Regions from separate parts of the Thermoanaerobacter brockii subsp. finnii Ako-1 genome, predicted to be linked through region 3. Evidence: riboswitches for the same ligand, from Rfam matches in the RefSeq annotation. Region 3 holds a riboswitch; each other region holds the start of a gene.
What was found. Region 3 has a riboswitch for thiamine pyrophosphate ahead of thiT (energy-coupled thiamine transporter ThiT). Riboswitches for the same ligand answer to the same signal wherever they lie in the genome.
Positions count from the first base shown of each region.

Region 1: it holds a riboswitch for thiamine pyrophosphate, as region 3 does, so the genes downstream of both, thiC (phosphomethylpyrimidine synthase ThiC) here and thiT (energy-coupled thiamine transporter ThiT) in region 3, are expected to answer to the same signal.
Region 2: it holds a riboswitch for thiamine pyrophosphate, as region 3 does, so the genes downstream of both, thiD (bifunctional hydroxymethylpyrimidine kinase/phosphomethylpyrimidine kinase) here and thiT (energy-coupled thiamine transporter ThiT) in region 3, are expected to answer to the same signal.

Region 1 is NC_014964.1:512,432-520,093, forward strand. Features, by position in the region: gene THEBR_RS02545 (transketolase family protein) at 1-12, shown strand, start outside; gene THEBR_RS02550 (ferredoxin domain-containing protein) at 41-556, opposite strand; gene THEBR_RS02555 (6-phosphofructokinase) at 740-1,984, shown strand; gene THEBR_RS02560 (Na+/H+ antiporter NhaC family protein) at 1,997-3,361, opposite strand; gene THEBR_RS02565 (universal stress protein) at 3,392-4,531, opposite strand; gene rd (rubredoxin) at 4,649-4,807, opposite strand; gene thiC (phosphomethylpyrimidine synthase ThiC) at 4,893-6,191, opposite strand; TPP riboswitch at 6,237-6,344, opposite strand; gene THEBR_RS02580 (IS30 family transposase) at 6,545-7,588, shown strand.
Region 2 is NC_014964.1:1,680,337-1,687,998, reverse strand. Features, by position in the region: gene THEBR_RS08420 (class II glutamine amidotransferase) at 1-422, shown strand, start outside; gene THEBR_RS08415 (glutamate synthase-related protein) at 419-1,924, shown strand; gene THEBR_RS08410 (4Fe-4S dicluster domain-containing protein) at 1,936-2,385, shown strand; gene THEBR_RS08405 (NAD(P)/FAD-dependent oxidoreductase) at 2,382-3,650, shown strand; gene THEBR_RS08400 (GltB/FmdC/FwdC-like GXGXG domain-containing protein) at 3,647-4,375, shown strand; TPP riboswitch at 4,441-4,543, shown strand; gene thiD (bifunctional hydroxymethylpyrimidine kinase/phosphomethylpyrimidine kinase) at 4,601-5,395, shown strand; gene thiE (thiamine phosphate synthase) at 5,399-6,034, shown strand; gene thiM (hydroxyethylthiazole kinase) at 6,036-6,830, shown strand; gene thiW (energy coupling factor transporter S component ThiW) at 6,823-7,314, shown strand; tRNA gene THEBR_RS08375 (tRNA-Leu) at 7,457-7,541, shown strand.
Region 3 is NC_014964.1:230,972-238,633, forward strand. Features, by position in the region: gene THEBR_RS01070 (ABC transporter ATP-binding protein) at 1-1,890, shown strand, start outside; gene THEBR_RS01075 (ABC transporter ATP-binding protein) at 1,887-3,770, shown strand; TPP riboswitch at 3,842-3,944, shown strand; gene thiT (energy-coupled thiamine transporter ThiT) at 4,007-4,645, shown strand; gene THEBR_RS01085 (phosphatase PAP2 family protein) at 4,892-5,428, shown strand; M-box (ykoK) riboswitch at 5,492-5,654, shown strand; gene mgtA (magnesium-translocating P-type ATPase) at 6,035-7,662, shown strand, end outside.

The sequences.
Region 1 (7,662 bases), 280 kb from region 3:
AAGTCATTTTAAAAAATGCCAGGATTTAACCTGGCATTTTTTATCTATCAAAGTATATGTTTTTGCCTGTAGCAGAAAGAGGAATGCCTACCACAATCTCTCCTTCAATTAATTTTAACCTTCTTGCACTTACACCTATTCTATACATAACTCGATTATCCACATTCAAGAGACTGGCGGTTTTAACTGCAGACCCTACTGCTATTCCTAAGTCGATGAGCCTCCATGCACATATGGGACCTGCAAATTCTGTACCTTCTCTAAAATCCCTTAGACTAGTGCAAAGATTATAACCGCAAGCGCCGCAATTTAGTCCAACTTTTTCTGGTTTATTTAATGAAATTAAAAGTACTGCACTGGAGTTAGCGACGTTTTTTGCATCCCTGTCAAAATTTTTCTTTCCGGATTCTTCTCCATATTTCATCATATCCTCTTTTAATCTTATAAGGTCTTCACCTGTGATAACTTTTGTCTCTATAAAGTCTTTTCCAGTTGCTTTAGGCGCTGTTCTCGCTGATAATGCCATCAAATGAGCAGCTAATTCAATTACATCCATAATGTTTCCCTCCGTATTTTTAAGATGAATGCGTTATTTATTATAATTTTCCTATATTTTTTTACTTTTTGCAAGAAGGGTTGATAAAATTTTATCGAAAATTATTATTATATTTCTTTTTGTGATATAATATATCTGAATTACTTTACAATTTATAATAGAATATCACAATGGGGGTATATTATGTATACTAAAAGCAATTGTCTTATAGCACAATCGGGTGGTCCTACAGCTGTTATTAACTCCAGTCTGTATGGAGCTATAATGGAAGCTTCACGCTCAGAGAAAATTGATAAAGTTTATGGTGGGATAAACGGCATAGAAGGTATAATAAAAGGCAATATTATTGACATATTTGATATTCCCTATGAAAGAATAAAACAAATGAGATTTAGCCCTGCGGCTGCATTAGGGTCGTGCCGATATAGGCTAAAAGACTATTTAGAGGATGAAGAGGAATACAAAAAGTTAATAGAAATTTTTAAGAAATACAACATTAAATATTTTTTCTACATAGGTGGCAATGATTCTATGGATGCCGTTGACAAAATCAGTAAATATGCAAGAGAAATAGGTTTTGAAATAAATGTAATTGGAATTCCTAAGACTATTGATAACGATTTGATGTTTACAGATCATTCTCCTGGTTTTGGAAGTGCGGCAAAATATATAGCCACAACTACTTTAGAACTTGCTTTAGATGCGGAAGTGTATGAGACTAAAACAATTAACGTACTCGAAGTGATGGGCAGAAATGCAGGTTGGCTTACCGCTTCTTCTGCTTTGGTTAAAGAAAGATTGCCCCATTTGAAACAACTTATTTATCTTCCTGAGATACCTTTTAATGAGGAAAGATTTTTAGAGGATGTAAATAAAGCTTATAAGGAATATGGCAATGTCTTTATAACTGTATCAGAAGGACTTATGGATGAAAAAGGGAATTACATTGGAAGAAAAGAAAATGCTTATCATAAAGATGCTTTTGGTCATCCTCAACTGGGAGGAGTAGGAGACTATATAGAAAAGCTTGTAAAAGAGAAAATATATAAACGTGTCAAAATGACCAGACTTGGTGTAACGCAAAGATGTGCAATGCACTTGGCATCTAAAGTGGATTTTGAAGAAGCTGAGATGTTGGGGAAGGAAGCAGTAAAGTATGCGTTATTTGGTGAAACCGGGAAAATGATAAGTCTTGTAAGAGAAAGAAATTACCCATACACTGTTAAAACGGATATTGTAGATGTTGATAAAGTGTGTAACAAGGAGAAAAAAATGCCTTTAAATTGGATAAATGAAGAAGGTAATTATGTTACTGAAGAATTTTTTGATTATGCAAGACCACTTATACAAGGAGAAGTGAAGGTCCCTATGGCAGAAGGGTTACCTTATTATATAAACTTAAAATATGCGATAAAAAAGCAGGAATAAAATCCTGCTTTTTTAAAATTCTTCCATTAGAACATTGCTATATTGTTTATTACTTTCTATAAACACGATAAGTATTGATAATATAGGGAATAATAGATTTAAATAAGCATAGGGAAGGTAATCAATGACTTTTACTCCTAAAACTGCAGAAAGAAACATTGCTGCTAAATTCCAGGGTATTATGCCGGCAAGTATCATGCCTGAATCTGCTATTGCTCTTACCATCATATCACTTTTTACGTTAAGATTTCTAAACACTTCTAACATTATGCGGGAAGGTAAAATTACAGAAAGGGCTTGATTGCAAGTTATTACTGCCATTAAAGTGCTTAATAACATTGTGACCAAATAGGCAATTTTAGGGTTTTTAATTTTTTGAGCTTTTTTAAAAACTGCTTTTATAATTCCTGTCCCTTCTAATATTCCAGAAAGAGCGGTAGCAAAGGTTACTACTCCTATCATTGGGAAAATTGAAACCATACCTCCTCCTGAAAAGAAAGATTTAAATTCTGGAATATTAGATACATTTCCCATCATAATGACTTTTAAAGAATCTATAAGGTTATAACCATTTAGTAAAGAGACAAAGTAGGAGAGAAGGACAGCAATTGAAAGATTTATCTTTGTAGGAATTCTAAAAAAAGCTAAGGTTATAATCATTATAGGAGCTAAAAACAAGAAGAAGTTTATTTTATAATTTTTCAAAATTATAGCTGCAAGATTGTCAAAAGTGTAGGGCGAAGAAATATTAATGTGAAGACTTAAAAGATAGTACAATAAACCAGTTAATATATAAGTAGGAATTGCAGTTTTAAAAAGAGATTTAAGTACATTGTATTGCTCAATTTCTCCCATATCCGACAGAAGAATGACATTTCCTGCAAGGGGAGAGGTCCTATCTCCTATAAAAGAACCGGATATTACTGCACCAGCAACTATTGGAAGAGGATAGCCAAAGCCATGGGCTAATCCCATTATTACTATTCCAATAGTACTGGCGGTTCCTACAGCTGTACCTAAAATCATTGAGATAATAGAGGTTGTGATAAAAGACAATAATAGAAAACCTTGTGGTTTTAAAAAGTGGGAGGCATAGTAAACAAGAGCCGGAAGCGTTCCATTCTGTTTCCACAAGGCAACTAGGGCTCCTATCAAAAGGAGTATAATCATCACATTTATACCTTTTTTAAATCCATCAATTGACATATTGACAAGTTCTTGAGGCGAAAAACCGTTTATCAAAACAATAGCAAAGGTTATTATATAGCTTATAAAAAGCGGTATATAGGGAGGTTGGTGAAAAACTAATACCATTGTCATGGTTATGGCTAAAATTAACAAAAAAGTTATAAGTGAGATTCTAAATTTGTTTTCCATTTTTCACTGCTCCTTTTAGTAATGAAGAAGTTATTTATAAGGTATTACGTGAATTTCTATATTTTTTGCTTTTTTAATTAACTTTATAACAGTAGAACCTCTAAAAAAGGTTTGCAGTCTTGACCTTTGAGAATGCCCTATTATTATTTGTGTAATGTGCATTTGCTTTGCAAATTTTAAAAGCTCATCAGACACGCTTTTTCCTGTCAATGTGTAGACTTCTGCTCCTAATTGTTTTGCTAACATAAAATGGCTTTCTAAAACTTCTTTATCTTTTTCAGTAAGTTTAGGTGCAAGAAAATGTGTACAGTTTACATACACTACTACCCAATCACATTTGAATCTTCTTGCTCTCCTTGCACCCCTTCTTATAAGCTTTTTAGATAGTGGATTTGGTGTTATACACACCATTATTTTTTCATTTGTTTCCCATGTATCAGTTATTCCATGCTCTTTCATATATTCTTCTAATTCTATATCTACTTCTTCGGCGGTAAGTCTTAGCATTAACTCTCTTAAAGCATTTAAATTTCCCTTTCTAAAAAAGTTAGATAGACACTCATCGACTTTGCTTACTGGATAAATATCTCCTCTTTTTAATCGATTAAGCAAAGCATCAGGAGTCAAATCTACAGCAACAATTTCATCTGCGTTATCGACTATGCTGTCAGGGATTGTTTCTCTTACAGCAACACCTGTGATTTGTTGAATAACGTCATTTAAACTTTCTAAATGTTGGATGTTAAGTGTTGTAATTACATTTATTCCATGGCGTAAAATTTCTTCCACATCTTCATATCTTTTTTTGTGCTTAGAGCCAGGCGCATTCGTATGTGCCAATTCATCTATCAAAACTACTTCTGGTTTACGAGCAATTATGGCGTCGGTATCCATTTCTTCTAATATCATGCCGTGGTATTCAATTTTTTTTCGCGGGATTATTTCTAAATTTCCTATTTGTGCTTCTGTCTCTTTTCTTCCATGAGTTTCCACATAACCTATTACTACATCTTGACCTCTTTTAAGACGCCTGTTGCCTTCATTGAGCATTGCATAAGTTTTTCCAACACCAGGAGCATATCCTAAGAATATTTTTAATTTTCCTCGCTGTTGCTTTTTTATAATTTCTAAAGCTTCTTCAGGAGTTAACCTCCTAAAACCTTCACTCATTAAATTTACACGCCCTCCACAGTTTGATTATATCTTTGTTTGAGCATAATGATTTCATACAACTATAATAATATGAATCTTATTAAAAATCAATAAAAAGAGAGAGCAATTGCTCCCTCACATTTTTTCAAACATATCTTTTCCTACTCCACAGTCCGGGCAGACCCAATCATCAGGCAATTCTTCAAAAGGAGTTCCTGGTTCAATTCCTTGTGATGGGTCTCCTTCTTCTGGATCATAGATGTACCCGCATACTGTGCACTGCCACTTTTCCATAAAAAATACCCCCTTGATGTTTTCCTCTATTATAGCAGAAATTAGCAAAGAAAATCAAGGGGGGAATGTAAATAAGGCAAAGGTATTAGCAAGTCATAGTTGAAGTTCCAAGGTACTCACTGACAATTTTCATAGCGCAGAATTTTCCGCACATACTGCAAGTTTTGGCTGTAGATATGTTTTTATTGACGCGATATTTAAAAGCTTTATCAGGGTCTATAGAAAGCTTTATTTGCTCATCCCAGTTTAAGGCTTTTCTAGCTCTAGCCATAGTTAAATCTTTTTCTTTAGCACCTTTTACGCCTTTTGCGATATCTGCAGCATGGGCAGCTATTTTTGCTGCAATAACGCCTTCTTTGACATCTTCTTTGTCTGGAAGTCCGAGATGTTCAGCGGGTGTAACATAGCAAAGGAAATCAGCACCAGAAGCTGCTGCAATTGCTCCTCCGATTGCTGAAGTTATGTGGTCATAACCAGGAGCTATATCAGTCACAATAGGGCCAAGCACATAAAAAGGAGCGTTGTGACAAAGTTGTTTTTGAAGTTTTACATTTGCTTCAATTTGGTCAATTGGCACATGCCCGGGTCCTTCTACCATAACTTGAACTCCTGCCTCTCGAGATTTCTTTACCAATTCGCCAAGGATTATAAGTTCTTGAATTTGTGCTGCGTCTGTAGCATCTTCAAGACAACCTGGACGCAGTCCATCTCCTAAGCTTAGAGTTATGTCATATTTTTTAGCAATATCAAGGAGTCTATCAAAATGTTTATACAAAGGATTTTCTTTGTTGTTATGGAGCATCCAAGCAATTGTAAAGGAGCCACCGCGGCTTACTATATCCATCACTCGGCCGTTGTCTTTAAGCTTTTTCAATGATTCAAATGTTAGACCACAGTGGACTGTAATAAAATCAACCCCGTCTTTTGCTTGTTCTTCTATAACTTCAAAAATAAATTCTTCAGGCATAGCTACAATGCTACCGTATTTGGATATAGATTCTACAGCTGCTTGATACATAGGGACAGTTCCTACAGGGACAGGGGAATTTTCAAGTATTTTTCTACAAGATTGGTTAATGTCGCCCCCTGTGCTTAAATCCATTACCGCATCTGCTCCAGCTTTTACAGCAACATTTAATTTTTCAATTTCTTTTTCAATTTCAGGGTATGCATCAGAGGTTCCTATATTGGCATTTACTTTTGTCGATAAACCCCTTCCTATGCCTTTGGGAATGAGGTTTTTGTGGTTGATGTTTGATGGTATTACTATTTCTCCTTTTTTAACTCCTTCTAAAATAAATTCTTCGTCTACTCCTTCATACTCTGCGACTATTTTCATCTCTTTTGTGACAATGCCTGAAAGGGCGTATTCCAATTGTGTCATAATAAAAACCTCCTTAAAAAATAAATAAACCATGGGGATTATAGCCATGGCAGATGACCACATCCCTACGCAGGTACTAACCTAACAGGTTCGATGGGTTAAAAGGCAACACCTTTTTCTCAGCCGGTTACGCCGGCACCCCATGTGGCAAATATTAAATTTTTATAATCGATAGGGTATAAATATTATACAATATTATTATACCACTAAAAAAAATCGGCGTATATTATAATTTAGAAAAAATTTAAGGTTAGTTGTATAATTAAATGCAACAGATAAAAGAATAGAAACCATAGTGAAAATCGTGTATGATATAGGTGTCAACTAAACATCATACAAGGAGGATTTTCACTATGGTTCATAATAATGATACCACAAAAAAGCGTTCTTTTAAACACTTAAGTAGCTATGAACGAGGAGAAATCTATGCATTACTCAAAGAAGGAAGAAGTATTCGGTATATTGCTAAAAAACTTAATCGATCTCCAAGCACTATAAGCCGTGAAATTAAACGTGGAACTACTACACAACTTAGAAGTGATTTATCTTCTTATACAAGCTATTTTCCTGAAACCGGTCAAGCTATCTACGAAAAAAATCGCTCAAATTGCGGAGCTAAATTTAAAGTAGCTAAAGCAGAAGATTTTTTGAAATATGCTGAAAATAAAATATTAAATGAAAAATGGTCACCAGATGCAGTTGTAGGCTATTGTAAAAAAGACCCAAGCTGGAATAATAAAACTATTGTTTGTACTAAAACACTGTACAACTATATAGATAGAGGATTATTAAAAGTTAAAAACATTGATTTACCTTTAAAACTACGTTTAAAACCAAGAAAGAAACAAAATCGTAAAAATAAACGTATTATGGGTAAAAGTATTGATTTTAGGCCTAAAGAAGTTGAAAGCCGTGAAGTTTTTGGGCATTGGGAAATAGATACGTTAATTGGCAAGAAATCTAATGACAAGGTCCTTTTAACATTAATAGAGCGTAAGACTCGCCATGAAATAATATTCTTATTAGATGCAAAAGACAATAAATCTGTTAAAGATGCATTATCAAAATTAAAAGATATGTTTGGTGACAATTTAAGCAAGGTCTTTAAAACAATAACATCTGATAATGGTACAGAGTTTAGTGATTTAGAAAGTGCTCTTTTAGAATATGGCGTAGAAGTATATTATACACATCCATATTCATCTTGGGAAAGAGCTACAAATGAACGACATAACGGTCTTATACGACGTTTCATCCCTAAAGGTAAAAGTATTAAAGATTTATCTATAGATACGATAAAGAGAGTAGAAAACTGGCTTAATAACCTTCCACGAAAATTGTTAAATTACAAAACGCCTAAGGAATACTTTTATGAAGAGCTGGCAAAAATCTGTTAAGCCCATCCATTATAAAGTTTAGAGCTCGTTCGTGATTTGTCAAGGGGCAGGCTTCGCCTGACTTTAACCCTTGA
Region 2 (7,662 bases), 900 kb from region 3:
CAGAAGTTGCGGCATACATTTTCGATCTTCTATTAAGAAGACATGGTTTACCAATAGAACTTGCATGCAAAGTAGTTGCATCGCCTTTGTGGAAGCAGGTTGAAAGGATGTCACCAAAAGAAAAAATTTTATACACTAACCTGAAAATAATTTATGGGAGAGCACTCCTAAATGGTCCATTTTCAATGATAATAGCATATGAAGATGGCTTTGTGGCAATAAACGATAGGATTAAACTAAGGCCACTTACTGCTGCAAAAAAAGGCGATATGATATATGTAGCCAGCGAAGAGTCAGCAATAAGGCAAGTATGCAAAAATCCTGAAAGCGTATGGATTCCTAGAGGTGGAGAACCTGTTATAGCTGAGCTCATACGTGACAACGAAAAAGAAATGTATTCTACAAAGGAGGTTACTGCATGAGTTTAAGCTACCTTACTCCAGAATTTAAAGTACTCAGAGATTACGATAAATGCATTAACTGTAAGGTTTGTATGAGACAGTGTTCATTTGAAGTTCACAGTTATGATGAACATCTAGATAAAATGATTTCAAATGATATGAATTGCGTAAATTGTCAAAGATGTGTCGTATTGTGTCCAACACAAGCTCTTACAGTTATTAAACATCCTCAAACATTTAAAGAACATGCCAATTGGACTTACGATGCTATAAGAGATATATACAGACAGGCAGAAACAGGTGGAGTTCTTCTGTCATCCATGGGAAATGATAGGCCTTATCCTGTATATTGGGATAAAATGGTTATAAATGCAAGCCAAGTTACAAACCCCTCTATAGACCCACTAAGAGAACCTATGGAATTAAGGGTATATATAGGTAGGAAGCCTGACAAGATAGAAATAGACGAAAACCTTAATGTTAAAACAAAAATGCCTCCACAACTCAAACTTGAGACACCAATAATGTTTTCAGCAATGTCTTATGGTTCAATAAGTTATAATGCTCACGCAGCTTTGGCAAGAGCTGCTGAAGAGCTTGGGATACTATATAATACTGGTGAAGGGGGACTTCATAAGGACTTTCGCAAATATGGCAAAAATACAATTGTACAGGTCGCATCAGGTCGTTTTGGTGTTGATAGAGAATACCTCAATACTGCAGCGGCTATTGAAATAAAAATTGGTCAAGGTGCAAAGCCTGGGATAGGTGGTCATTTACCCGGTGAAAAGGTTAGTGAGGATATCTCGGCAACAAGGATGATACCACCTGGAAGTGATGCTATATCTCCTGCACCACATCATGATATTTATTCAATTGAAGACCTTGCGCAATTAATATATTCATTGAAGGAAGCTACCGATTATCAAAAACCTGTTGGTGTTAAAATTGCAGCAGTCAATAATGTGGCGGCAATAGCTTCGGGAATAGCAAGAGCTGGAGCAGATTATATAGCAATAGACGGATTTAGAGGCGGTACAGGGGCTGCTCCAAAGAGAATAAGGGATAACGTAGGAATTCCAATTGAATTTGCAATAGCTGCTGTAGATGCAAGACTCCGTTCTGAAGGTATAAGACATACAATATCTTTAGTGGCAGCGGGTAGTATTAGAAACAGTGCAGACATAGTCAAAGCAATAGCTCTTGGTGCAGATGCTGTTTACATTGCAACAGCTGCTTTGATTGCTTTGGGATGTCATATGTGCCAAAAATGCCATACTGGTAAATGCAATTGGGGAATTGCTACTCAAGATCCTAACCTTGTTAAAAGATTAAACCCAGAAATCGGATATAAACGTCTTGTTAACCTTGTTCAAGCATGGAGTCATGAAATAAAAGAGATGCTTGGTGGAATGGGTATAAATGATATTGAAAGTCTGAAAGGCAATAGGTTAATGCTTCGTGGCATAGGGATGACACAAAAGGAACTTGATATACTTGGCATTCTTGCTGCCGGCGAATAGGAGGTATATTTGTGAAAAAGGTTTATGTGAAAGAAGAAGTGTGTGTTGGATGTAGATTATGTGAAGTATACTGTATTACATCTCATTCAAAGTATAAAGATGTTTTAAAAGCATTTAAGTTGCAAACCCAGAGGCCGACACCACGAATTGTCATAGAAGAAAATAAACCCGTATCTTTTTCACTCCAGTGTCGGCATTGCAATGACGCTCCATGTGTTAAATCATGTATTACAGGAGCGATGCAAAAGGATCCGTCAACTGGTGTTGTAATTTGTGATACAGATAAATGTGTTGGATGCTGGACTTGCGTGCTTGTGTGTGAGTTTGGTGCAATTATAAGAGATGTAAATAATAAGGTTGCATCAAAATGTGACTTATGTGCTGAAGCGGGAGAGCCGGCTTGTGTCAAGAATTGTCCTAATGAGGCACTTGTCTATAGTGAAGGAGGCATTTCTGCATGAGAATAGTAATAATTGGTAATTCTGTTGCGATGGTAGGTGCAGTAGAGGCAATAAGAAAATATGATACAAGTTCTGAAATAGTTGTTATTTCGGATGAAACATATCACGTGTATTCAAGGCCCCTTATATCTTATTATCTTGGGAATTTAGTGTCTGAGAACAAAATGATATATAGAGAGAAAGATTTTTATCGCAAAAATAAAGTAGAAACTATATTTGGTATTAAAGTTGTTTCTATTGATGAAAGAAAAAAAGAAGTGTATCTTGAAAACGGGGATAGCATAAGTTTTGACAAACTTCTCATTGCAACGGGCGGGAAACCTATAATACCTCCAGTAGAAGGATTAAACAAAAAAAATGTTCATACTTTTATTAAAATGGACGATGCTAAAAAATTAAAGGAAGCTGCCAAGCCGGGTTCAAAAGCTGTAATTGTAGGTGGTGGTCTCATCGGTTTCAAAGCAGCAGAAGGTCTTCACCATTTAGGGGTAGATGTAACAATAGTTGAACTTGCCGATAGAATTTTAAGTACAATTCTTGATACAGAAGGAGCATCTTTGGTATCTCAAAGTCTTCAGAATGACGGCATAAAAATAATTACGGGAACAACAGTGGATAAAATCATAGGAGATGAATATGTTAAAGGGGTTTTGCTCAAAAATGGGCAGGAATTAGAAGCCGACAATCTTATTATCGCGATAGGCGTTGTGCCAAACGTTGATGTTGTAAAAAACACATCAATTTCTATAAACCGTGGTATTTTAGTAGATAATACTATGAAAACAAGCGTTGAAGATGTGTATGCAGCAGGAGATGTAGCCGAAGGGTATGATATGCTTGTTGAGTCAAATAGGGTTGTGCCAATATGGCCAAATGCATACATGCAAGGGGAAATTGCAGGGTACAACATGATTGGTATAAATAAAAGTTTTAAAGGGATTTTTCCTATGAACTCAATAGGTTATAAAAATACAAATATGATAACAGCTGGTATAACAAATCCACAGCAGGAGGAATTTGAGATTATCTCTAAAATTGATCATAACAGAAGGTCTTATAAAAAATTTGTGGTAAAAGAAAATAGATTAGTAGGATTTATATTAATTAATGATATTGATAGGGCTGGATTATTTACTGGATTTATAAAAAATGAAACGGATATAACTCCATTTAAGAAATATCTTTTAAATGATGATTTTGGATTTATATATTTGCCAAAAGAATTAAGAAAGGCAAAAATGCTTGACCTGGAGGTGGTACGATGAAAACCATAAATGCGTCAGGAATTTATTACAGAGACCTTAATGAAATAATTAAAGAGTTAGTTCGTTCAGGTGAAGATATAATTAATTTGAAAAATGTCAATGGTCAGCGATATATAGGAGATAATTTATCTGGGACTACAAAAATAAATATCGAAGGTACACCTGGGAATGACATGGCGGCTTTTATGGACGGCCTTACAATAGAAGTTTTTGGCAATGGACAGGATGCAATAGGAAATACAATGAACGATGGGAATATTATTATACATGGACATGCAGGTGATGTCGTTGGTTACGGAATGAGGGGTGGATCTATCTATATAAAAGATAGTGTTGGTTATAGAGTTGGCATACACATGAAAGAATACAAGGATAAAGTTCCCGTAATAGTTATTGGAGGAAGTGCAGGAGATTTCTTTGGTGAATATATGGCAGGTGGATGTATGATTGTGCTAAACTTGAAAAATGATGAAAATATAGTTGGAGAATATTGTGGTACAGGTATGCATGGAGGAGTTATATATTTGAGAGGAGATGTAGAAGACTATAAACTTGGAAAAGAAGTTATTAAAGAAAAGATAGATGACAAAGATTACGCGTTTATCCAAAAGTATGTTGAAAATTTTTGTCAATATTTTGATTATGATTTTCAAAAGATTATGAATCATTCTTTTGTCAAATTGCATCCGATAGGCAAAAGACCCTATGGAAATATGTATGCATAAAATTATTTTAATTCTTTTGCGTTTATGGTATAATTAACTTAAACAATTTAGGCAAAACTAAATATGACAAGTGCTAGGGGAGCCAAAAAGTGGCTGAGAGGGGATTCGTTCCCGACCCTTTGAACCTGTCAGGGTAATGCCTGCGTAGGGAAGCATGCTTTTTAAAACATTTGTAAAAATGCTCACCTCACAGGTGGGCTTATTTTATTATTTGGAGGTGTTTTTATGAAATTAGCCCTTACTATTGCCGGTTCTGATTCTGGGGGAGGAGCAGGTATACAGGCAGATTTAAAGACTTTTTCAGCCCATGGAGTATACGGCATGAGTGTCATTACTTCAATAACAGCGCAAAATACCATGGGGGTTTTGGGAATTGAGGATATAAGCCCCGATATGGTGTATTTGCAGATGAAGGCAATTTTTGAGGATTTATATCCAGATGCAGTGAAGATAGGTATGGTATCTAATGAAAGCATAATTAAAATGATTGCAAAAGGGTTAAAAGATTACAATGTAAAAAATATTGTGTTGGACCCTGTCATGATTTCAAAAAGTGGAAGCTATTTATTAAAGCCGGAAGCAGTGGAGGCTTTGAAAAAGGAATTGATTCCTTTAAGCCTTGTAGTTACTCCAAATCTTATGGAAGCGGGAGAATTAATTGGAAAAGAAATTAAAAATGTATCGGATATGAAGGAAGCGGCTAAAAAAATTTTAGATTATGGAGCAAAGACAGTAATTGTAAAAGGTGGACATCTTACAGGAGATGCTTTAGATGTATTTTACGATGGAAAAGAGTTTTATGAAATTACATCAGAGAGGATTGATACTAAAAACACGCATGGTACAGGCTGCACATTTTCCTCAGCTATAGCTGCCAATATTGCTTTAGGCCATGATTTAGTTGAGTCGATAAAAAGAGCGAAAGCATACATTACAGGGGCTATAAAACATTCGTTGGCCATAGGGCATGGAGTAGGTCCTACTAACCATTTTTGGAATATAGAAATAAGGAAGGTGTGAGATATGGACTTAACCCTTTATGCTATAACGGATAGGTCTTACATAAAGAATATGGATATTGCTGAAGCAGTAGAACTAGCGATAAAAGGCGGTGCAACAGTAATTCAACTGAGAGAAAAAGATATATCAAGTAGGGAATTTTATGAAATTGCTCTCAAAGTTAAAGAAGTGACAAAAAGAAATAGAATCCCTCTCATTATTAACGACAGAGTGGATATAGCTTTGGCAGTAGATGCAGATGGAGTTCACGTTGGACAGGAGGATTTGCCGGCAGATATTGTAAGAAAAATAATAGGTCGTGATAAAATAGTAGGGGTATCAGCGAGAACAGTGGAAGAAGCTTTAAAGGCACAAAGGGATGGAGCGGATTATTTAGGGGTAGGTGCGGTGTTTAAGACTCCAACAAAGCCGGAGGCAGAAGCCATTGGAATAGAAGGGTTAAAAAAAATAAAAGAGGCTGTTACTATTCCAGTCGTTGCAATAGGAGGTATAACGAAGGATAATGCTTATGAAGTCATGTTAAAGTCAGGAGCAGATGGGATATCCTCAGTTTCAGCTGTATTTTATGGGGATATAGAAAACAATACAAGAAAACTCTTGGAGGTTATAAAAAAAGCGATAAATGATAGGAGGATTTGAAATGAAAAAAGAATTGTTGAAAATTTTAAGAGAGAAAAAACCTTTAGTTCACCATATTACAAATATAGTTACTGTCAATGATTGTGCTAATATAACACTGGCTATAGGAGCATTGCCAGTCATGGCACATGCCTTGGAAGAAGTAGAAGAAATGGTAAGTGCAGCAGATGCTTTAGTTTTAAATATAGGCACTCTTACAAATGAACAAGTAGAAGCGATGATAAAGGCAGGAAAGGCTGCAAATAGACTTAAAGTACCAGTTATATTAGACCCTGTTGGAGCGGGAGCTACGAAGCTTAGGACACAAAGCTCAAAAAAGATATTAGAAGAGGTAAAAATTTCTGTGATAAAAGGGAATAGTGCTGAGATTTCAATACTTGCAGGCAAAGGTGGGAAGATACGCGGTGTAGAATCTCAAAGCGGAGCAGATGATATTTCTGAAGCTGCAAAAGATTTAGCAAACGCGTACAACGTTGTAGTAGCAGTGTCAGGTGTTACTGACATAATTACTGATGGAAAAAGAATTGCGTATGTAAAAAATGGGCATCCTATGATGGGCACTGTTACTGGCACAGGTTGTATGCTTACCTCTGTAGTAGCGAGCTTCTGCGGAGTATGTGAAGATTATTTTGCAGCTACAGTAGAAGCTTTTGTAGCTTTTGGAATAGCAGGTGAAAGAGCCGCTCAAAGCAGCAATGTCAAAGGGCCCGGCAGTTTTAAAGTGACATTTTTTGATGAGATATATAATCTCACGCCGGAGATAATAGAAAAAGATAAGAAGGTGGAGTATGAATAAAATACATCGTATGGTTTTTATGGCACTTATTATTGCTATAGGCACCTTTGCTTCTCAATATGTATGGTTTAGTGTAGGTGCTGCCAAAGTTACACCTGTTCAACATGCTATTAATGTTATTTCAGCAGTTTTTTTGGGCCCTTGGGGAGCGTTAGAAGTAGCTTTTATTATAGGACTTTTGAGGAACATCCTTGGTGTTGGATCGCTTTTGGCATTTCCAGGAGGAATGGTTGGTGCGTTCATTGCTGGATATCTTTATAGATTTACACGTAAATTTTATTTTGCCTCTATAGGAGAAGTTATAGGTACAGGCATTATAGGGGCTTTGCTTTCTTATCCTATAGCTAAGTATATACTTGGAAGTTCCGGTGCGGCTTTTATGTTTGTCATTCCATTTTCGCTTTCCAGTACAATAGGCTCGGTTATAGGATATGTAGTGGTATTGGTTTTAGGAAAATATAAGAAGTTGGATTATAGCAATTAAATATACTAATACAAAAACTGTATTATTAAAAAACATCCATTTGCAATAGCACTCTTGACATGGCAATAAATCTCTGATAAAATTACTTTGCACAGATTCTTACTCTATGGTTCGAGTTCCTAATGGTGCACCATATTAATATGCGGGCATGGCGGAATTGGCAGACGCGCCAGACTTAGGATCTGGTGTCTTTCGACGTGGGGGTTCAAGTCCCTTTGCCCGCACCAATAAAAATTTTAAGGAAGAAAAATATATATTTGACAGAAAAATAATGCAGTAAGCATTATTTTTTTTGCATAAAATTACAACAACTTGAGTTTGATTCACCGTTTTTTTATGTTATAATAT
Region 3 (7,662 bases):
GATAAATCAGAAATTGACAAAATAAATTTACCTATGGGGAAAGCCTTTTTAGCTGTTACAGGTGTGGAAAAAGCTAAAGCCAGTGCAAAAAACGGAAGTATAGAATTTAATGGAAAGAAAATACCGGCAAATGTAGACCTCTTTGCTATGATGTCTCAACTGCCAGAAGAGCAACTTATTCAAATAAGAGATGAAATGAACAAAAAGTTTGCTTCTTTAGGTGACAATATGGTTATACAAGCTGCAACAATGGCTGTAAAAGAAGAATACAAGGCAATTGGCATAAATACAGACAAAATTCAAACTGATTACATTCTTCATACTGGCCTTATAATGCTATTGATAACTGGACTGAGTGCATTAAGCACTATTATGGTAGCATTTTTTGCATCAAAAGTGGCAGCTGGAGTAGCGAGAGATTTGAGAAGAGATTTATTTGCAAGAGTAGAGAGCTTCTCTAATGCTGAATTTGACAAATTTTCTACGGCTTCTTTGATAACAAGAACTACAAATGATATTACACAAATACAAATGCTTCTTGTAATTATGATAAGAATGGTGTTTTATGCGCCTATAATGGGTATAGGTGGTGTATTTAGAGCACTTAGCAAAAGTGTTTCAATGTCTTGGATTATAGCTTTAGCAGTAATAGTACTTTTAGGTATAATATCAGCATTGTACTCCATTGCGATGCCCAAGTTTATGCTAATGCAAAAATTGATTGATAGATTAAACTTAGTTACTCGTGAAAATTTGTCAGGAATAATGGTGGTAAGAGCTTTTAATAATCAAAAATTTGAAGAAGAGCGCTTTGACAAAGCTAATCAAGATATTACAAAAGTAGGGCTTTTTGTAAATCGTGCTATGGCATTTATATTTCCATCTATGATGCTTGTGATGAATGGAATTACTCTTTTGATAGTATGGGTAGGAGCTCACCAAATCCAAAATTCCAGCATGCAAGTTGGAGACATGATGGCATTTATGCAATACGCTATACAGATTATCTTTGCATTTTTGATGTTCTCAATGCTGTTTATAATGATACCAAGAGCATCAGTATCGGCAGAGCGTATTGCTGAGGTTTTGGCTACAGAGCCTTCTATAAAAGACCCAGAAAATCCAAAACAATTTAATGAAAATATGGCTGGAACTGTAGAATTTAGGAATGTATCTTTTAAATATCCAGGTGCTGAAGAGTACGCTTTAAAGGACATAAACTTCAAGGTTTTGCCAGGGCAGACAGTAGGCATAATAGGAAGAACAGGTTCTGGAAAGAGTACCTTAGTGAATTTGATCTTGAGATTTTACGATGTGACAGAAGGACAGGTTTTGGTTGATGGTGTAGATGTAAGAGAGGTAAGGCAGGAAGATTTACGCAGCAGAATAGGATATGTACCCCAAAAAAGTTGGCTTTTCAGTGGTACAATTAAATCAAATTTGAAATACGGAAATGACCAGGCTACGGACGAGGAAGTAAAAGAAGCAGCAGAAATTGCACAAGCAATGGAATTTATAAATGAAAAGACCAAGAAATTTGATTCAGAGATTGCACAAGGAGGAACAAACGTTTCAGGAGGGCAAAAGCAGAGGCTTTCCATTGCTCGTGCTCTTGTTAAAAAGCCTGAAATATACATTTTTGATGAAAGTTTTTCAGCTCTTGACTTCAAAACAGAGTCAGCTTTAAGGAAAGCCTTAAGAGAAAGGCTAAAATCAAGCACTGTTATAATGGTGTCGCAAAGGGTGTCAACTCTTTTACATGCAGATCAAATAATAGTACTTGAAGAAGGGAAAATTGTGGGCATAGGGAAACACAAAGAATTACTTAAAAACTGTCAAACTTACAGAGAAATAGCTTTATCACAGCTATCGGAGGAGGAATTGGCATGAGTGAAAATAGAAGAATAGACCCCAAACAGATGCCCAGACTTCGCGGGCCAGGAATGGGAGGCGGCCCCCATGGCATGGTTCGCGGTGGAGAAAAAGCGCGAGATTTTAAGGGTACAATGAAAAAATTGATAAAATATTTATCTGTTTATAAAGCTTCTATTATAAGTGTATTTGTATTAGCAGCACTTAGTGCTTCCTTCTCCATTGCGGGTCCTAAAATACTCAGTAAAGCGATAACGAAAATTTTTGAAGGCGTAATGGATAAGATAACTGGAAAAGGCAGTGGAATAGATTTTGAATATGTAGAGAAGATAATTCTAATTCTCATAGGCTTATATGGTTTAAGTGCTTTATTTGGATACCTGCAAGGATGGATAATGTCAGGTGTTTCAATGAAAGTTACCTATAGGTTTAGAAAAGAAATCTCACAAAAAATCAATCGCTTGCCTTTGAAGTATTTTGAAAGCACGAATCAAGGGGAAATATTGTCTCGTATTACAAATGACGTGGATACAATTACTCAGACTCTTAATCAAAGTTTAACTCAGATAATTACTTCTGTGACGACAGTAGTAGGCGTTTTGATTATGATGTTTACCATAAACTGGCTTATGACTTTAGTAGCACTTTTGATAATTCCTTTGTCTTCTTTGGTAATTGCCTTTATTGTCAAACATTCACAAAGGTATTTTAGAGAGCAGCAGGATTATTTAGGGCATGTAAATGGTCATGTAGAGGAAATGTATGGAGGCCATAATATAGTAAAGGCTTTTAATGGAGAGAAAAAAAGTATTGAAAAGTTTAATGTATTAAATAACTCTTTGTACGGAGCAGCTTGGAAGTCACAGTTTTTGACAGGTATTATGATGCCTCTTATGAATGTAACAGGAAACTTGGGTTATGTGGCGGTTACAGTTTTGGGTAGTTGGTTGGTAATAAAAAATGCAATAGAAGTAGGGGATATTCAGGCGTTTATACAGTATATCCGCTCTTTTACACAGCCTATTGCTCAGATCGCAAATATTTCCAATATACTACAACAAACTGCTGCTTGCGCAGAAAGAGTATTTGAATTTTTGGAGGAGGAAGAAGAAGTTCCAGATAATTCACAGCCTGTAAAAATTGAAGATATAAAAGGAAATGTGGAGTTTAGAAATGTTCGTTTTGGATATAGATCTGATAAAATGGTAATAAATAACTTTTCTGCTTCTATTAAGGCAGGACAAAAAGTTGCAATTGTTGGTCCTACTGGGGCAGGAAAGACTACTATAGTGAAACTTTTAATGCGCTTTTACGATGTGAATGAAGGAGCTATTTTAATTGACGGGCATGATATAAGAGATTTTACGAGGGAAGATTTGCGTTCACTTTTTGGCATGGTACTTCAAGATACATGGCTTTACAATGGTACTATTATGGACAATATAAGATATGGCCGTCTTGACGCTACTGAGGAGGAAGTTATAAAAGCTGCTAAGGCAGCTTATGTGGATCATTTTGTAAGGACATTGCCAGGGGGCTATAACATGGTATTAAATGAAGAGACCACAAATATTTCTCAAGGGCAAAAGCAGTTACTAACTATAGCAAGAGCTATTTTGAAAGATCCAAAAATTCTCATACTCGATGAGGCTACAAGCTCTGTAGATACCCTTACAGAAATACAAATACAAAAAGCGATGGATTACCTTATGAAAGGACGCACAAGCTTTATAATCGTTCATAGGCTTTCTACAATACGGGATGCTGACTTGATACTTGTCATGAACCATGGAGATATTGTAGAGCAGGGTACCCACGAAGAGCTTCTTAAAAAAGGCGGTTTTTATGCAAGCCTCTATAACAGCCAGTTTGAAAAAGAGGAAGAGATGGCAAGTTGATAGCATTTAATAATTATTATTGACATATGAAACAAAAAGTGATAAAGTAAAAGAGAAAATAAAATAGAGGTTATGTCCGCTGGGGGAGCCTTAACGGCTGAGATGGCATTGATGCCAAACCCTTGGAACCTGATGAGGGTAATGCCTCCGTAGGGAATGCGGCTCAAAAATACCGCATTTCGCGGTATTTTTTTCAGCGAACATAGCCTCCTTGAAAAATGGAGGTGTTTTTGTTTATGTCCTACCTTTTAAGTATTTTTTCTGATTTTGCTCAAATAAAACCAGTGACTTTATCGGTTATATTAGCAATTTTATTGGCAGCTTTTCTTTTATATCTGATGCGAAAAAGTGTCAAATTTGACACAAAAATGCTTGTCTACGGAGCACTTTCAATCGCTATTTCTTTCGTGCTGTCTTATATAAGATTTTATCACTGGCCTCAAGGTGGTTCTATTACACCTGCCAGCATGTTGCCGCTTTTTATCTTTGCCTATTATTATGGACCAGGTCCTGGTGTGATTGTAGGAATGGCGTATGGATTTTTACAACTTATTCAAGACCCATTTATTGTCCAATGGGTGCAAGTACTTCTCGACTATCCTTTGGCCTTCGGTGCTTTAGGACTTGCTGGCTTTTTTAGAAAAAACCTAAGTTTGGGAATTTTAGTCGGTGGATTTGGACGATTTTTCTCTCACTTTTTATCGGGAGTGTTCTTTTTTGCAAGCTATGCACCAGAAGGAATGAGCCCTATAGTTTATTCACTTTTAGTCAATGGAAGCATAATAGGTGTAGAAGTGGCAATATGTTTTGCGGTTTCACTAATTCCTCAAGTTAGAAATGCTATTGAAGAAATTAAAAAGAAAGCAATTGCTTAAAGGGGTATTTCCCCTTTTTATTTTTTGCAGTGGATAGCTGAAATAATGGTATAATATATGGTATAATATTATGTAAGAAAAAATTTAACGCAGAATTAACATTGATACCTGACAAACCTGAGGATATGAAAGAAAGAAGGGAATAATTGATTTATAAAAATTCTGCTGATAGAGTGTGTGAAATTGTGCTGAAAAATTTCGATAAAAGCATTAGTGAAATGAGATTGTAGGGAGGGGATTTTGCTGATGCAAATAAAAAGAGTGCTTCTTGACAAAGACAAAAACATTTTTTTCTATATAAACGAAAGAATAAAATGTAATATATTGGACAAAATAATGCCTAAAATAACTCATATAGGCGGTCCTTTTTTTACAATATTTTCTTGCTTGTTTTTAATTTTTTTTGGAAAAAACGATGTAAAAGCCTCTGCTGTAGAAGCTTTAACTGCACTTGTAAGCAGCCATTTGTTTGTTCAACTTTTAAAAAGAAAATATACAAGACCAAGGCCTTATATGGTATTAGCTAATACAAACACTTTTAAACATCTTTTAAAGGATTATTCTTTTCCTTCTGGTCATGCTACTGCCAGTTTTTCACTTGCTATGACTTTTTCAATATTTTTTCCAAGCCTTGCAGTATTCTTTATTTCACTGGCGGTACTTGTGGGACTTTCGAGGATATATATGGGACTGCATTATCCTTCAGATGTATTAATGGGCTCAACGATAGGTATTACTTTTTCTTATCTAACCCATTTTATAGGTACAAAGTTGTTTTTGTAAAAAATTTTTCAAAATAGATTGACAAATTGTAAATAGAAGAATATAATGTAGAAGGACACAAGTTAATACAATCGTTAGGTGAGGCTCCTATACAGATACACGCTGCTGCCCGGAAACATCGAGAGATGCTAACGGGTCAACAAGTATTACCGAATTAAGGTTTTACTTAATGCAGCTGGAGGATGCTCCAAAGCTGTATAGTGCCAAAGCTCAACGAATTGAAATGTCTAAAAACCTCTTTCATTCGTTGAGAGGTTTTTTAATTTGCTAAAAAACGGAGGTGAGAAGAATGGACGGTGGAGGTAGTAGTAAAAGCTACAAAGGTATATGTAATGTGACATTAAAGAAGGATGGGCAAAGTTTGAGGCCACGTCCATTCTTCTCACAGGTGGCTTTTCTATAAATTTTGCTCTTCGTAGGATTGCCCATTTATCCCTTCTTTTGATGTCCTATTACATATACCTCCAAAACAATTCTCAGACTAACTCCATTTAATTCCATCGTCTAAATGCGAAAGTTTTTTACAAAAAAACAAATACTGTAACTGGAAGGTTGCAGTAGACACGGCAGCCTTAGTCTATTATTGTGTTTTGGAGGTGTATGGGAATGATCAAAATCGCAAAGAAAAATGGCTTCACAGATTCGATACTCACACAATTAATTGAGTTTGCTAGAAAAGATGTTGATGAAATTTTAGCACAATTAGGTACAGATAGAGAAGGACTGACTTCTGAGGAAGCGCAAGACAGGCTTGAAATGTATGGGTTAAATGAGATAGCCCATGAAAAACCGGCTCCATGGTATATTCAATTGATTAAAGCTTTTGTAAATCCCTTTATAGGTATATTGGTATTTTTAGCAATTGTATCATATATAACGGATGTACTTTTTACTGCACCTCAAGACAGAGATTGGAGCACGATAATTATTATTTCTATAATGGTAACGGTTAGTGGACTACTTCGTTTTGTTCAAGAGTACCGTTCTAATGTGGAAGCTGAAAAACTAAAAGCTCTTGTCTATACAACAGCTGCAGTTATTCGCAAAGATACAGGTGAAAAAGAGATAAAAATAGAGGAAATAGTGCCGGGTGACATAATACATTTGGCAGCAGGTGACATGGTACCTGCGGATGTTAGGGTTATTACTTCTAAAGACTTGTTTATAAACCAAGCAACTTTGACGGGAGAATCCGAACCTGTGGAGAAATATCCAGATTTAAAAGAAGAAAAAAGAAAAGCTAAGGATTTAAACCTTTCAGATTTAGAAAATATATGTTTTATGGGTACTAATGTAGTAAGTGGTTCTGCAATTGCTGTAGTTCTTTCAACAGGTGACCGTACTTATTTTGGTTCAATGGCAAAATCCCTTGTAGGGCATAGAGTGATGACAAGTTTTGAAAGAGGAATTAACAATGTAAGTAAAGTGCTCATCAAGTTTATGACAGTGATGTTTCCAATTGTTTTTGTTATAAATGGTCTTACAAAGGGTAATTGGTTGGATGCATTGCTTTTTGCCTTAGCTGTAGCTGTTGGACTTACTCCCGAAATGCTTCCAATGATAGTCACTACCAACCTTGCTAAAGGTGCTGTGACAATGGCAAAGCGCAAAACAATTGTCAAAAGATTAGATGCTATACAAAATTTTGGAGCAATGGATGTACTTTGTACTGATAAAACTGGTACTTTGACGTTAAATAAAATAGTTGTAGAAAAACATCTTGACATACATGGGAATGAAGATGACAGAGTTTTAAGGCATGCGTATCTGAACAGTTTTTATCAAACGGGCTTAAGAAACTTAATGGATGTAGCCATTTTAGAGTATGGAGCTGAAAAGGGTTTTAATGGATTGGAGAAAATATATAAAAAAGTTGATGAGATACCCTTTGATTTTGTAAGGCGCAGAATGTCCGTAGTTTTAGAGAGCGAGGGTGGAAAAAGGCAGCTGGTGACTAAAGGTGCCGTTGAAGAGGTTCTTTCTATCTGTGAATATGCTGAGTACAAAGGCGAAGTAGTTCCTTTGACAGATGAAATACGCCAAGAAGTAAGAGAAATGGTAAAAAGACTAAATGAAGATGGAATGAGGGTGCTTGCCGTAGCTCAAAAAAATGATGTTCCACCAGAGGGAGTTTTCAGTGTAGCAGATGAAAGTAAGATGGTTCTCATGGGTTATATAGGTTTTCTCGATCCGCCAAAAGAATCTGCACCTTATGCGATAAAAGCATTGAAAGA